Regions from separate parts of the Halalkalibacter sp. HAAS-P013 genome, predicted to be linked through region 1. Evidence: riboswitches for the same ligand, from Rfam matches in the RefSeq annotation. Region 1 holds a riboswitch; the other holds the start of a gene.
What was found. Region 1 has a riboswitch for S-adenosylmethionine ahead of AC1FXP_RS02720 (methionine biosynthesis PLP-dependent protein). Riboswitches for the same ligand answer to the same signal wherever they lie in the genome.

Region 1 (8,203 bases):
ATTTTTTGACAATCGGAATAACAGCCTCGAATCGTTCTTCGCCATCTTCTAAGTTAATCGAATTAATAATAGCTTTCCCTTGTGAATAAGTTAACGCCTTTTCAATAACCTTTTCATCTGTGGAGTCAATCATTAAAGGAACTTTCACTTTATTCACAACGAATTGAAGGAAGTTTTCCATATCTTCTAGTTCTTCACGGTCTGGGTCTGCTAGACAGGCATCAATAACATGAGCGCCCTTTTTCACTTGCGCTCTTGCAATTTCTGAAGCTTCTTCAAACTTTCCTTCAGCAATTAACCGCTTGAACTTTCTAGATCCAATTACATTTGTACGTTCCCCTACAAATAACGGACGCATACTCTCATCATAAATGAGTGGTTCAATCCCTGAAACGGCATGTGGATGTGATTCATCAAACGTACGTGGCTCAAAATCTTTTGTTGCCTCTACCATTGCCCGTATATGATCAGGTGTCGTACCGCAACAGCCACCAACGACATTTAGCCAGCCTTTTTCTGCAAATCCACGTAATTTCATCGCTAATGATTCTGGAGACTCATGGTAATGTCCCTCTTCATCAGGTAAACCGGCATTTGGATAACAACTTACATACGTCGTTGCAAGTTCAGATAACGAACGAATATGATCTCGCATAAATTCCGGTCCTGTCGCACAATTCAAGCCAACAACAGCGGGATTCATATGCTCTAAAGACAAATAAAATGCTTCAATGTTTTGACCGGCTAATGTTGTCCCCATTGGTTCAATCGTACCTGAGATAAAAATTGGCAGCTTTACATTGAGTTCTTCAAATGCACGTTCAATCCCTAAATAACCTGCCTTTACATTACGCATATCTTGGCTTGTTTCTAGCAGCATGATATCGGCTCCACCACGGATAATTCCGCGTGCTTGCTCATGGTATGATTCAACCAGTTTTTCAAACGTCACACCACCTGTTACAGAAAGTGACTTCGTTGTTGGACCCATCGCACCAGCAACGAAACGCGGCCACTCTGGTGTTGAAAATTCATCCGCTACTTTTTTCGCAATGGCCGTTGCCAAGCGACTCAGTTCTTCTGCTTTATAGCCAAGATCATAATCGTCCAAAACAATATCTGTCGAGCCAAATGTATTTGTTTCAATGATGTCAGCTCCTGCTTCTAAATAAGCTCGATGAATGTTTTCAATAACATGAGGAGCTGTTTCATTTAAATATTCATTACATCCTTCATATTCTTCCCCACCAAAATCCTCTGCTGTTAGTTCAGCTTGTTGCAACATCGTCCCCATTGCACCGTCTAGGATTAGAATTTTCTTTTCTAGCTGTTGTTCAAACAAAGACTTAACCATATGTCCGTCCTTTCTATTCCCGCATACTCCTAAATTCACTTACTTCCTTGAATAATTGGTTTCCGTACTTCTATATATTTTGTTAACTCGACTGTCATTTCATAACGCATAAACGGTGTAATTAAATATATTCCATTGAAATATTGCAAAGCTGCATCAATCAGTGATCGCGCAATTTGTATCCCTTCAGCTGCAGCGGCTTCTTTGTCTTCTCCACATGCAGCCATCGCAGCTCGAATATCATCTGTTAATTTAATACCTGGCACCTCATTATGAAGAAATTCAGCATTTCTCGTACCTGTTAATGGCATAATCCCGATATAGATAGGCTCTTTTATATGTTTCGTCTCATTCGCTAATGATTCCATTTGATCTATGCTGTAAATTGGTTGGGTCATGAAGTAATCTGCGCCACTCTCAATCTTTTTTTCCATTCGCTTTACAGCTTTATCTAAATGTCTCACATTCGGATTAAACGCTGCTCCGACAGAGAAATTCGCTTTCTGCCCTAATTCTTTTCCTGAAAAAGAAATTCCTTCATTTAGCTGCTTCAAAAATGAAATTAGTTGAAAAGAACTTACATCATAAACGGATGTTGCTCCAGGAAAATCACCAATTTTCGTCGGATCGCCTGTAATCGCCAATACATCATCAATGCCTAATGCACTTAATCCCATTAAATGAGACTGTAGCCCAATTAAGTTTCTATCACGGCAAGTAACATGGACAAGCGGCCTTGCACCTATCTGTTCTTTAATCATTGCACCAAGAGCTAAATTATCGACTCTCGGGGAGGCAAGCGAATTATCAGCCATTGTAACAGCATCTACTCCCACTTCCTTAAGTGCTTTTGCGCCTTCCATAAACCGCTTTGTACTTAATTTTTTAGGTGGATCTAACTCAACAATTACAGACTTTCGTTCCTTCACAATTTCTGGAAGCGGCTTTTCTTTTCGCGGAATTTCAATGGATTCCCGCATGAATCCAACTAATGGCCGGACCGTTTTACTAGTGATCGGTTCTGTAGTTTCTCTCACCTTTGCAAATGCTTCAATATGCTCAGGCGTCGTACCACAACAACCTCCCAATAAACGAACCCCCTGCTTAATAAACTTCTCTCCCATATCTTGAAAATAATCTGCATTCGATTGGTAGAACACACGCCCATCACGATAATCAGGTAAGCTTGCATTTGGGTACGCAGATAAAAACCCCTTTTTCGGTAACGCAATCGTTTCAAATGAACGAAGCATATGAAACGGACCTGTCCGACAATTTAATCCAACCACATCAGCTCCTATAGCTGTCAGTTGTTCAAACGCATCAGAAACGGCAATCCCACCATTCATCACACCTATTTCTCCGAGTGACAAATTTACAACTAAAGGCAAACCTGTTAATTTTCGCGCAAGGTTTGCAGCCATCGTAGCTTCTTCCAAATCGTAAAACGTCTCTAACAAAAGGCCGTCAACGCCTTCCGTTAATAGCTCATTCATTTGCTCTTTGAAGGCTTCCTCTATCTCGTCAAGGCTCCATTCTTCTAATTGAAACCGTCTAATCCCTCCAACAGTTCCTAGTACAAACGTATTCTCACCAGAAGCTTCTTTTGCTAAACGTACGCCTGAGCGATTGATGGAGCGAACCTCTTTCTCTAGCCCATATTTTTCTAGCTTCAGTTTGTTCGCAGCATACGTATTAGATTGAATCACATCAGCTCCAGCCAAGGCGTATTTCTTATGAGCATTTAGTATGATATCTGGATTTTTTACATTTACTTCTTCAAAGCATTGGTCGACTCCTTGCTCATATAGCAACGTTCCCATTGCTCCATCTCCGATTAAGACTTTTGATGCTAGTTGTTCTAAAAAGCTCATTCATTCTCCCTCTCTTTCACTTGACGGAATGCTTGATCAAGATCAGCAATTAAATCCTCTGCCCGCTCAATCCCAACAGAAAAACGCAACAAGCGATTGCAAACACCATTTGCTATACGAATATCTTCAGGAATGTCCATATGTGTTTGCGTAGCAGGGTACGTCATCAAACTCTCAACCCCACCTAAACTTTCTGCAAAAGAGACGAGTTTCAACTGCTGTAAAAATGGGTTGACCCACTCTTCTTTTAATATCCGAAAAGAAATCATTCCACCTTTTCCAGGATATAGGACGTCTATTACACCTTCTTGCGCCTCTAAATATTTTACGATTGCTTTCGCATTTTCTTGATGTTTATCCATTCGAAGGGCCAGAGTCTTCATCCCTCTAATTAACTGATATGAATCGAAAGCTGATAAGATTGCTCCGATCCCGTTATGGTAATAACCAATACGTTCACAAAGCTCTTCTCCTTTTGCAGCAATGAGCCCAGCGATCACATCGTTGTGGCCACCTAAATATTTAGAAGCGCTATGTATAACGATATCTGCACCGTCCACAAGTGGTTGTTGCAAAAGTGGGGTATAAAACGTATTATCAACAATTAATAAAATTCCGTATTTTTTGGCTATTTTAGCTAGTTCAACAATCGACGCTTCTTGCATTAATGGGTTCGTAGGCGTTTCGATAAATAATGCCTTTGTATTATCAGTAATACAGTTTTCAAACTGTTCAAGGTTACGAGGGTCTGCAAAAGAAAAAGTTAAACCCCAACGATTCCATCCTTGTTCAAATAAACGATAGGTTCCTCCGTACAGATCTTGTGATGCTAAAATTTCATCTCCTTGTTCAAAAAGAGAAAGAACCGTTTGAATGGCTGCCATCCCCGAGCTGCAAGCAAAACCTCGTTCCCCCTCTTCCAACTCCGCTATCGCTTTTTCTACGACCTCTCTAGTTGGATTACCTGTTCTTGCGTAATCATACCCTGTCGACTCCCCAATTCCCGTGTGCCTATATGCAGTTGAAAAATACACAGGTGTATTAATGGTCCCTGTTGGATTATCTGAACGATTTCCAATTTGTACTAAGATTGTCTCAAGTTTCTCACGGTTCATTTATAAGACCTCCACATTTATATCATTCATTAATAAATATTAAAAACCACCTTCTATTTAAAATAAGAAGAAGGTGGTTGTGTTATCAATCGCCTCTCCTTATCTTTCAAGCCGTCAACTTGATGGATTTAGCACCTGACCGAAATCGGCTGGTTGCTGAGACATCTTTGGGCCAGTCCCTCCGTCTCTCTTGATAAGAAAATCAATTATTCATATTTTTCATTTAATCAAAATTACAACAAATTTCGAACTTTTGCAAGAAAAATTTTTCCTGCAAGTAGATTAAATCATTAGAAAAAAGCGCAACAGCAACGATCAATACATATTTAATTTTTTATTCTAAGGAAGCATCAATATTTAAGTTTTCTTCATTTCCGCAGACACAACGCTTGAAGCCTGTTTCATATTCACCTTTTTCATTTCTACTCCCACGTAGAATATATTTTTCACTACAAACTGGACAACGAATCACAACACGATAACGTCCTTCAGCCATATTGATCACCCTTTACTTATTAAATTCTACAAACCTATACATCTAATTGATGAGCTCGCTTCACCTTTTTTAACGCTACCCACCATAGAAAAAACATAAATGGAATTATCGCAACTAAGAAATACATTCCGAAAAAAAGCAAAATAAAATCATAGACGCCGTGTAAAATAATAGGCAAACTTAACGACAACGTCAAATGTTTCCCCCTTTTATCTTCTTCTACTTTAGCTCTTCCAAGATAATATCCCATGATGACACCGTACAAAGCGTGACTAGATACAGGCAATAAAGCTCGGCCAAAAGCTGTTTCTAAGCCATTAGCTATTAAATAAAAAACATTTTCTAATGTTGCAAATCCTAGTGAAAGAGAGGCGCCGTAGACGATTCCATCATAGCGTCTCGCAAAGGTCGCATGTTGATACACAAAAACCCAAAGTAGAAACCATTTAAAGAATTCTTCCACGAACCCATACAAAAAGAAGGCTCTTGTAAACGGATGTGTAAAATACCCTTCCGTCGTGAATGCATACTGTAAAACCATAACAGGAAATACAAGTAACACTCCAATTAAAAACGTTCGAAAAACAAGCGAAACCGTATTCGAACTATAATGATTTCGCAAATAAAAATATGATAATAATGCCATTCCTGGAGCTATTGCTGCTGTAATAAGTGCAAACAATTCGCCAATCCTTTCTCCTTGCGTTACGATTTATTACTCAAACCAAAGCTTATATGGTAATATAATATAATTATGCAAAACATTGTGAAATTGGGGTGACCTTTTTGAAGAAAATTCTTGTTTTACATACTGGTGGCACCATCGCCATGCAAGAAAATGAACATGGAGCAGTCCAACCAAACTTAATAAACCCATTATATTCCACTATCGAATCGCTATCAACCATTGCCTCTGTGATTGTGGATGATTACTTAAATTTACCTTCTCCTCACATGACTCCTAGTTTAATGGTTGATTTAGCAAAAAGGTTAAAAGAGCGAGTAAAAGACGATCAATTAGATGGCATTGTTGTCACTCACGGGACGGACACCCTTGAAGAAACAGCGTATTTACTAGACCTTATTCTTGATTGGGATACTCCGGTGATTATTACAGGAGCGATGCGTTCTAGTAATGAGCTTGGTGCAGATGGTCCACATAATCTAATTGCATCAGTAAGAGTAGCAGCAAGTGACGAGGCACGAGGAAAAGGAGTTCTCGTTGTCTTAAATGACGAAATTCACACAGCAAAAAATGTAACGAAAACTCATTCAAGTAATATTGCGACATTTCAAAGCCCTCAATACGGCCCAATTGGAATTGTTACAAAACGCGGGGTGTTTTTTCACCATACATTAACGAAACGTGATTGCCATCCTGTAACACAAATGACGAAAAAAGTAGCTTTGTTAAAGACCTATGCTGGCATGGACGAAACAATCATCGAAGCCGTCGCTACCACTCACATTGACGGGTTAGTTATTGAAGCATTCGGTCAAGGGAATGTCCCTCCAACCATTATGCCTGCACTAAAGTCATTGATCACCCGTAACATTCCGGTAGTACTGGTATCGCGTTGTTTCAACGGCGTCGTCCAAGATACTTATGCGTACGAGGGCGGCGGTCGTTCGTTAAAAGAAATCGGCATCATTTTTACAAATGGTTTAAATGGCCAAAAGGCAAGACTGAAGCTCATGGCTGTTTTAGAACAATCGACGGATCACTCAACGATTCAGGAACTTTTTTATAAATAACCCATAGCACCCATTTTATAAATTAATGACTTCTTAAATCATACGATACAAGGTCTCAAAAGGTCAGATAAAGACCTTCTGAAAAATTAGCAATGGCATGCTCGTCGCGCTCCTGTTATAAGAAATCCACTCATAACAGTCTTCAAAGGATTACGACGGCTTGGCTCATTGCTTCGAGGCAGTCACAAAAGGTCAAAGAACTCACCTTTGTGACTGCCTATTTTTTATTTTTTCTTACTTTGAATAGAGTTAGCGATCTGTCCCCCGTGAAAACGTCCATTTTCAATGAAGATTTCATTCGCATTATTTCCAGCCGCGATGACACCTGCAATATATAATCCTTCTACATTTGTTTCCATTGAATCAGGATCAAAATATGGTCGTCCACTCGCCGGGTCAACAAGAACCCCCATTTCTCTTAAAAAAGAATGGTCTGGATGATAACCAGTCATCGCAAAGACAAATTGGGCAGGCACCCTTTCTATCTTTTCTCCTACTTGGTAGACAACTTCATTATATGTAATTTCTACGACCTCTGCATTAAACACCATGTTTATTTTTTCATGACGAACAAGAGAGTCAAATTCTGGCAGGATCCAAGGCTTAACACTAGTAGAATATTCACTGCCGCGGTACAAATTCGTTACTCGAGCCCCTGCCTTTTCTAGCTCCAATGCTGCATCTACAGCTGAATTCTTACCTCCGATTATAACAACGTCCATATCAAAATAAGGATGAGCTTCCTTGAAATAATGAAATACGTGGCTCTGATCTTCCCCTGGTATGTTCATCATATTTGGAGAATCATAATAACCTGTAGCAATAATTACGTGATCGGCTACGTATTCTTCCTTTGATGTTCTTATGTAAAAATGACCTTCTTTTTGCTTTTGAACAGTTTCAACTTGTTCATATGCTCTAACCCGTATATTTTTTCTCTTAACCACCTCTCTGTAATAGACAAGTGCTTGGTTTCGTCTAGGTTTTCGTTCTTCAATTACAAATGGCACACCACCTATTTCCAACTTTTCACTCGTACTAAAAAATGTTTGGTGAGTTGGATAACGATGAATGGCACTAACGACATTATCCTTCTCAATCACAAGTGGCCTGAGTCCTTGCTCCATACAAGCAATAGCTGCTGCAAGCCCACAAGGCCCACCACCTACTATAACGACCTCTTCCCTTATCATAATGTTCACCTTCTCTTCATAAATCAAATAGGGAAACTCACAAAATTGTCCCAAATTTCTAATATGTAGGCACATTTGATCTTTCCGAGTCTCCCTTTTATCCTTTATTTAATTACACCCAGCCACGGAACCTTGATGCTTCAGCCATCTTCCGTACTCCGATCATGTAAGCCGCTAGACGCATATCTACTTTCCGAATTCTAGCTAAGCTATATATATTATCAAAGGAACCAACCATAACAGCTTCCAGCTTTCCTTCTACTTCATCTTCCGTCCAATAGTATCCTTGATTATTTTGCACCCATTCAAAATACGAAACCGTTACTCCACCGGCGCTTGCTAGAACATCTGGCACGAGAAGAACATCACGCTCGGTTAAAATACGTGTTGCTTCCATTGTTGTCGGTCCATTGGCA
Region 2 (8,203 bases), 340 kb from region 1:
AGGTCTTTTCAACTTGAAAAGAGGTGTGCAAAAGCAAGTAAAACATTGATGAAACTAAAAGAATAACATATTTCATGTTTTCACCTCTTCGTAAGTAGCCAAATCATACCATGATCTATATGAGTGGGAAATAGGCTTAAATTACTAATGCTAGAAATGGACAGTCCTGGATGTTTTATCAATTTGGTAAAGTGATTTGGATGGTAAAGCCATCAGTCGTATCAATTTCTAACGTTCCGCTTAACTCATCTACACGTTCCTTCATGGCTGTTAGACCAAGGCCGAGTTCAATCTTATCTGGAGAGTTACCGTTATTCTTTAGGTAGAAAACAACTTCTGTGGTTTTCAACAGGATTGAAAGAAATTCCTAGCATGAAACTCAGGTTTTATCATATATGTGGTATGAGGACAAACTTTGAGAGGAGAATCTAAGTGTCAGATCTTTTAAAAATCCTTGTATTTTCATTGTTTTTAAGTTTCTTATGGGTAATTCCTCGGTTTGGTCTAATTTTTCAATGGATATCGGAACATGTTTGGCAGTCTAGTATAATAGGGCTTTCAATCGTATTCATACTAGTTATCGTAAATTGGGTTAAGTCAAGAAGGGCGAATAAAGTACAAAATAAACAATTAAAGGTAGAAAAATCTCAAGGATAACCTCATTATTCGGTAGCTTCTGTTAGCGAGTAGCGGGGTAATATTTACTAAACGTTAAAATAAAAAGGCTTAAGTACTAGATAGCAACATCTAACTCTTCTATGATAGAAATACAAAGAACTACATTGGAGTGATAGTGAATGAAAGGCATTAAAGTGTATCATGTTGATGCGTTTACGGATCAACCGTTTGGAGGAAATCCTGCTGGGGTTGTACCAAACGCAGAATCAATTGACTCTTTCGAAATGCAATCGATCGCAAAAGAACTTAATTTGTCGGAGACAGCTTTTCTCATACCTTCAAAAAGTACAAATACAGATTTTCGTATTCGATATTTTACGCCGAGCAGTGAGATTGATTTTTGTGGGCATGCCACCGTTGCATCAGCTTGGTTACTTGGTACGGTATATGATTGGGCAGAAAAAAAGAACATGATCACGTTTGAGACAAACATTGGTCATGTTCCGGTTGAATTCGTAACAAAGCAAGGCGCATTACATGCTGTTATTATGAAACAGGTAGAACCAAAAATAAAAAAGATAGAGACAGACCTAGCTGAGTTAGCAAGCTATATCGGTTTAACTAAGGATGATATTGATACAAATTATCCGGTTAGACTTGGGTATACTGGGAATTGGCACCTACTCATACCTGTCAAAACACGTGAAGCCATTGACCAAGCTGTACCGCAGATTCTCAAATTGAAAAAGCATAACGAAATCCATAATATCTGTACGACTCATCTATTTACATTTGATAGTCAAGAAGAAAATTGCTTGATATATACACGTGACTTTGCTCCTGCTGTAGGAATTCATGAAGATCCTGTTACAGGTTCAGCAAATGGGGCATTAGCTGGTTATTTAGTACTCGAAGGAATCTTAAATTCAAAAGTAGATCATGTCTTTTGTATTGCTCAAGGGCATGCAGTTGGAAGGCCAGGGAAGATTGACATTATCATCCATATCGATGATGACAAGCCAACCATTAAAGTTGGAGGTAGGGCAGTTCCTACGATTGCTGGTACTTTTTTAGTAGCGGGAGAAGAGTAATCTAAAGTATTATTTGCCTACTTTTTTTGTGTATCTATTCGCATAACTAGAGGCTACAAAGGCATCTGGTTTAATTTTAGGTTCAACACCCATTGTTTCCAACCGGGCCACCATTTCTTTTACATATTCTCGTGTTTTATTGCGTTTCCCTGAACCGATATCGATGTGTCCTTCAATTGAAAATGTAGCTCCTTGGTATACATATGGTAAGACAATATCAATCATTTTGTTCTTTTTTGAATCTGTAAACATAGAGACAATCTCTTCTGTTAATGTGGTTTCTAACGATATTCGTTCATGCAAATGACGCATTGGCTTAGGTATCGTGATTTTTCGGATGCAAGCCCAAGCACCTTTCCCAGTATTTTGAATCACGATTCCAGTTATAAAAACCGTGCATCGTGCATGAACTTGTGAATCCGTTCCAACCATCAGTCGATAATTGCCACGTGGATTTAATTTTATAAATTTAATAATTCGCTTAAAGACTTGTTCAAACGACATGTTTTTTTCTTGCAAATTTTGAAATTTGTAGTGTAACCTTTCTTGTCGTTTCAAATGATCACCTACATTTACTTGGTATAATATCCATCATATGCAAGCAAGCTATATTTATTAGTGAAATCAGAAAATTAAGGCTACTATCCCTAAAATTCGACTAAATCAATAAGAAATGTTTGCGCATAAGGTGTAGTGGTAGTAATATAGATAGAGAATTCAAAAAAAACTTTTCCCAAAACAATATTTGTTGTGAGAAAATAACATGTAATGTTATGGGAATAGTTCGAGCACACTAAAGACAGAAAATATTAGGAGTGGTAGAAATGAGCAAACAACAAGTTGGAGTCATTGGACTTGCAGTAATGGGTCGTAACCTAGCGCTTAACATTGAAAGCAGAGGGTATAGTGTTTCTGTATTTAACAGATCTTCTGAAAAAACGGAGACTATGTTGAAAGAAGCAGAAGGTAAGAATGTCGTTGGTACATATAGTATTGAAGAATTTGTTGCTTCACTAGAAACACCAAGAAAAATTTTATTAATGGTACAAGCTGGCTTTGCTACAGATGCAACAATTGAGCAGCTTTTGCCACACTTAGAAAAAGGCGACATTTTAATTGATGGTGGAAACACGTTCTTTGAAGATACTCGTCGTAGAAACAAAGAGCTTGCTGAGTCAGGCGTTCATTTCATTGGAACAGGGGTATCTGGTGGTGAAGAAGGAGCGCTTAAAGGGCCTTCTATTATGCCAGGTGGGCAAAAAGAAGCATATGATCTTGTAGAGCCTATCTTCAAGGATATTTCTGCAAAAGTTGGCGGAGATGCTTGTTGCACATACATCGGTCCAGATGGTGCTGGGCACTATGTAAAAATGGTTCATAACGGAATTGAATATGGTGATATGCAGTTAATTTGTGAGTCTTACCACCTTATGAAAGATGTTCTTGGACTAAGTGCACAGGAATTACATGAAACATTTAAAGAGTGGAATGAAGGCGAACTTGATAGTTACCTAATTGAGATCACAAAAGACATCTTCACTAAGGTGGACGATGAAACTGGAAAGCCTATGGTTGATGTTATTTTAGATACAGCTGGCCAAAAAGGGACTGGAAAATGGACAAGCCAAAGTGCGCTTGATTTAGGTGTACCTTTATCGATCATTACAGAATCTGTTTTCTCTCGTTTTATTTCAGCGATGAAAGAAGAGCGTGTGAAAGCAAGCAAAATTCTAAGCGGACCGAACACTACGTTTGAAGGCGATAAAAAAGAATTTGTTGAAAAAATCCGTAAAGCATTGTACTTAAGCAAAATTTGTTCTTATGCTCAAGGGTTTGCTCAAATGAAAGTAGCTTCTGAAGAGTATGATTGGAACTTAAACTTAGGAAATATCTCTATGATCTTTAGAGGTGGATGTATCATCCGAGCTCGTTTCCTTCAAAACATTAAAGAAGCTTACGATCGTGACACAAATTTAACGAACCTATTACTAGATCCTTACTTCAAAGAAATCGTAGAAGGCTACCAAGAAGCTGCTCGTGACGTAGTGGCTACAGCTGTTAAGCTTGGAATTCCTGTTCCAGGTCTTGCAAGTGCGTTAGCATACTTTGACAGCTATCGTACAGAAACACTTCCGGCTAACCTTCTACAAGCGCAAAGAGATTACTTTGGTGCTCATACGTATCAACGTGTTGATAAAGAAGGAACATTCCACACAAACTGGATGGAAAAATAATAAATTGTGTAAGGTGGCTTCGACTTAGTCGAGGCTGCCTTTTTTGTTTGGATAATTTTGTATTTATTATTACATTGTATTCTGGTACGATGAGCTTACCTGAAAAGGAGGACGATTCATGTCAACATTTTATGTAGAGAAACTGAACTTTAATGAACCTAAGAAAATAGCGGAGATGTTTGATGCGTTGTTACAGGAATCTACGGACAATGTAGAGGAATTAGAATCATGGCTTAAAAAACAGTCAGAGCTATTTGATGCCATTGAGGAAGCAATGTCTGGGCATTACATCGACTTTCAATGTCAAAGTGACTCTAAAAAGGCAAAAGAGATTTTTGAGCATGACCAAAGTGTCATTGACCCCCTTTTTAAGAAATATAATTCTTTATTTGATGAGGCATTTTTATCTTCTAAGGCAAACGGCCAATTAGACCCTATTTTGTATGAACAGTTGATTAAAAGAAAACAAAATGCAAAAGAAATTTTCAGATTAGAAAATATTGACTTAGAAGTAAAAGAAGATGCGCTTGCAACGAATTATTTTGAACATACAGGAGGATTAACCGTTCAATGGGGTAATGAAGAACTGACATTAAGTGAACTTTCTCCATACATACAAGACCCTGATCGTAATACGAGACAACAAGCTCTTACTTTAATTTCTGAAGCCATCCTCTCCAAGGAAGCAGAGCTGCAACAAATTATGAATGAGCTTATTGTGTTACGTCATCAAAAAGCTCAAAACACAGGGTTAACGAATTACAGGGATTATATGTTTAAAAAATATGAGCGCTTTGATTATACGCCACAGGACTGTAAAAACTTAGCAGTATCAATTCGTAAGTATGTCAAACCGCTCAAAGAAAAATTACAGAAACAGCATAAGACTGAACTAGGTGTTGACACGTATAGACCATGGGATAGACAAGGTGTTCCACAAGAGCAAAAGCCATTACAACCTTTTACAACAACTGAGGAGCTTATTGAAAAGTCGAAGGTTATCCTTGGAAACCTTGATCCACGGTTTGCTGAGCTTCTAACAACGATGGATGAACGTGGGATGCTTGATTTAAATAGTCGAAAAGGCAAAGCGCCTGGCGGTTTTTGTTCTAATCTCCCTGTATCACAGCTTTCGTTTATTTTTATGAATGCATCCAAGACACAAGATGATATGATTACTTTGCTTCACGAAATGGGGCATTGTATTCATAATGACTTAATGAGAAAGCAACCAATTGGAGACTATCGTGAGACACCAATGGAATCAGCAGAATTAGCAAGTATGTCAATGGAACTTTTGACTATGGACCAGTGGAATCTCTTTTATAAAGATGAGGCAGATCTTATACGTGCAAAGAAAGAGCAGTTAAAAGGAATAATCGATTTTCTTCCTCTTGGGATGATCATTGATCAGTTCCAGCATTGGATGTATGAAAATCCAGATCATACATCTGATGAACGCGATAGAAAGTACAAAGAACTGATGCTAAATATAGACTCGAATGTGGTAAATTGGAATGGTTATGAGAAATGGCAACAAACAGCTTGGTTGCGTGTTCTTCATATTTTTGAGGTGCCATTTTATTATATAGAATATGTGATTGCCCAACTAGGAGCAGTCCAAATGTACAAACAATACCGGGAAAATCCAGAACAAGCACTTGAAAATTATAAAAAAGCATTGGCTCTCGGTTCATCGAAATCTTTACCTGAAGTATATGAGGCGGCAGGAATTCGCTTTGATTTCTCAGATTCGATGATTCAAGAATTAATGGTATTTTTAGAACAAGAATTAGAACAGTTACAGTAAAACAAAAAGAGTTGTCAGTTCAGTATGGCAACTCTTTTTGTTTGTTGAGACCTTATAGAAAGGGAATAGGGATATGGGGGAAAAAGAGCCTAATCATAATACTGATTTCCAGTTTTATTTTATTTATTTATGTATGTTTTTTACATGTTCAAATCATACATTACAGTCATTTCAAACTTGAGCGAGGCATTGATTATGTCATTATATTAGGAGCAAGAGTAAAAGGAGCCGAACCTACCTTATCCCTTTGAAGACCAAATTACGACGATATTAATTAACTACGTTTACAACTTATTTTATAGGCAATGATAAAGCGATGGTTGATAAATTTATTGAAAAATAATAACAACGAAGGGGTATTGAGATCCCTACTTAGGAGCATTTCTTAATAAGAGGATGAAAGTTTTTTAATATATTTAAAAGTATTAGTTGAATTTTGAATTAGAGATTGATATTATTAAAAGTAACACTAATAAACATAAAAAATAAATAGCGATAAACTTCTTATCCAGAGTGGTAGAGGGACAGGCCCTATGAAACCCGGCAACCATCAAGTTTAAATATTAACTTGAACGGTGCTAATTCCTGCAAAGGTGTAACCTTTGAAAGATGAGAGAAATGTATTTATTAATACTAACCTCTCTTTCAAAAAAGAGAGGTTTTTTTAATGGAAAGAAGGCTTATCGCTCAAAAGGAGCGATCATTAATGGAAAGAGCAGTGTTTGGTGCAAGTGAATTTTTCAGTCAACAGGCTTTTATTACAGATTTTCGTGGTATTGAGTATGTTCAAATTAGACAATTAAAAGGAACAAATGTAGATATAGTAGAAATATGGTTTGACCCTTGGAAAGTATCCTATAATGAATTATTAGATTTGTTTTTTGATTTGCATAACCCAACAATTAAACAAGGTCAGCAATTTAAGAATCAGTCCTTTATTTTCTTTAATAATTTTAATCAATTAAAAATAGCCAAACAAAAGAAAAGCCAGCTAAAACAAGTATTTAAAGATGAAATAATCACAGAAATTATTCCGGTGTTTGAACATATTAATACCCCGGAGGAGATAAAGCTAATATCATAATAAACCTCATATTTGGATGCGATGCTAATGAAGTAACTTTTTGAATGGAAAAAGACGGCTGATCAAAAGCAGCCTTATTGTTTTATCATGGAAAATAAAAAAGTATTTGAGATGGCGGTTTGTATGAGCAGTGGACAAAAGGGGAAGAACGGATCGTTTACTGCACAGCCTAATGATGTAACACGTGATGTATATGATCGCATGCAAGTCATCCTATCTAGTGATACACTGTTCATAAGTTATCTTATGGGTCCATTAGAAAAAAATGTTTATAAAATAAATATGTTTTCATACATTTATATATACGCACATTAATAACTCTAGCCGTTTCAGAAAAGTGAAGACAAGGGAGGAGTAAAATGGCTATAAGACCACCATTGTTACAAAGAGGAGATACGATTGGATTGGTTACAGCTGGCAGCCCTCTTGATGCTAATATCATAAATACTAGAGTTCAAACAATTAGGGATATGGGTTTTAATATTGCTTTTGGCAGGAACGTTTATTCATTTGAGGGCATCGTCGCTACAACGGCAGAACAAAGAGCTGAAGATGTGATGAACATGTTTACAGATCCAGGTGTCAAAATGATACTCACAACACGTGGAGGGACTGGGGTTCAGACCATTCTTCCATATCTAGACTACGCTGTAATAAGAGATAACCCTAAAATAATTTCCGGTTATAGTGACATTACAGTACTACTTAATATTTTGAATCAATTTAGTAATTTAATTACCTTTCATAGCTTAATGCTTGTTGATTTTAGAGCAGATACTCCATCTTATAATTATAATCAATTCTTTCAAGCTAATTCTACATTACTTTCTCCTAGATCTATTCAAAATCCACCCAATATGCCACTGATGAGTTTAGTTCAAGGTAATGTAACGGGTCCCATAGTAGGTGGAAATATGACTTCGCTCATTAATACACTGGGTACACCATATGAATTTGATACAAAAGGTAAAATACTTTTCTTAGAAGAAATCAATTCTCCTACGACAATGATTTATCGCTACTTTACTCAGCTATCGATGTCAGGAAAATTCCAAGATTGTATTGGTATTATTATGGGGGAATGCACCAATTGTCCTGTGTCTTATGGCACGACATATATAGATTTAATCAGAGATTGGTTAGTCCCCTTAGGAAAACCTCTGATGGTCAACCTTGCTACAGGACATGGAATTTATAAAGCTGCTATTCCAATAGGTGCATCTGTAAACCTCAATACAATAGATAATACATTAACTGTACTTGAACCAACTGTTTCTGTTTAAGTTTGAATTACTCAGTTTTTTATTATGTGAAAAAAATGAACAATATGATTTTAAATAAAAAATAATCAATTTATTTATGTAAA

Region 2: it holds a riboswitch for S-adenosylmethionine, as region 1 does, so the genes downstream of both, AC1FXP_RS00985 (peptide-methionine (S)-S-oxide reductase) here and AC1FXP_RS02720 (methionine biosynthesis PLP-dependent protein) in region 1, are expected to answer to the same signal.

What each region holds. Positions count from the first base shown of each region.
Region 1 covers NZ_JBWQTU010000001.1:512,169-520,371, forward strand. The annotation lists gene metH (methionine synthase) at 1-1,354, opposite strand, end outside; gene AC1FXP_RS02715 (bifunctional homocysteine S-methyltransferase/methylenetetrahydrofolate reductase) at 1,390-3,228, opposite strand; gene AC1FXP_RS02720 (methionine biosynthesis PLP-dependent protein) at 3,225-4,343, opposite strand; SAM riboswitch class I at 4,440-4,543, opposite strand; gene AC1FXP_RS02725 (hypothetical protein) at 4,678-4,839, opposite strand; gene prsW (glutamic-type intramembrane protease PrsW) at 4,874-5,521, opposite strand; gene AC1FXP_RS02735 (asparaginase) at 5,626-6,594, shown strand; gene AC1FXP_RS02740 (YpdA family putative bacillithiol disulfide reductase) at 6,819-7,787, opposite strand; gene AC1FXP_RS02745 (Glu/Leu/Phe/Val family dehydrogenase) at 7,900-8,203, opposite strand, start outside.
Region 2 covers NZ_JBWQTU010000001.1:174,462-182,664, forward strand. The annotation lists gene AC1FXP_RS00950 (hypothetical protein) at 1-76, opposite strand, end outside; gene AC1FXP_RS00955 (ATP-binding protein) at 179-349, opposite strand; gene AC1FXP_RS00960 (hypothetical protein) at 433-657, shown strand; gene AC1FXP_RS00965 (PhzF family phenazine biosynthesis protein) at 798-1,709, shown strand; gene AC1FXP_RS00970 (ribonuclease H-like YkuK family protein) at 1,719-2,213, opposite strand; gene gndA (NADP-dependent phosphogluconate dehydrogenase) at 2,534-3,943, shown strand; gene AC1FXP_RS00980 (M3 family oligoendopeptidase) at 4,062-5,753, shown strand; SAM riboswitch class I at 6,255-6,369, shown strand; gene AC1FXP_RS00985 (peptide-methionine (S)-S-oxide reductase) at 6,421-6,837, shown strand; partial or broken gene AC1FXP_RS00990 (hypothetical protein) at 6,889-7,152, shown strand; gene AC1FXP_RS00995 (S66 peptidase family protein) at 7,197-8,120, shown strand.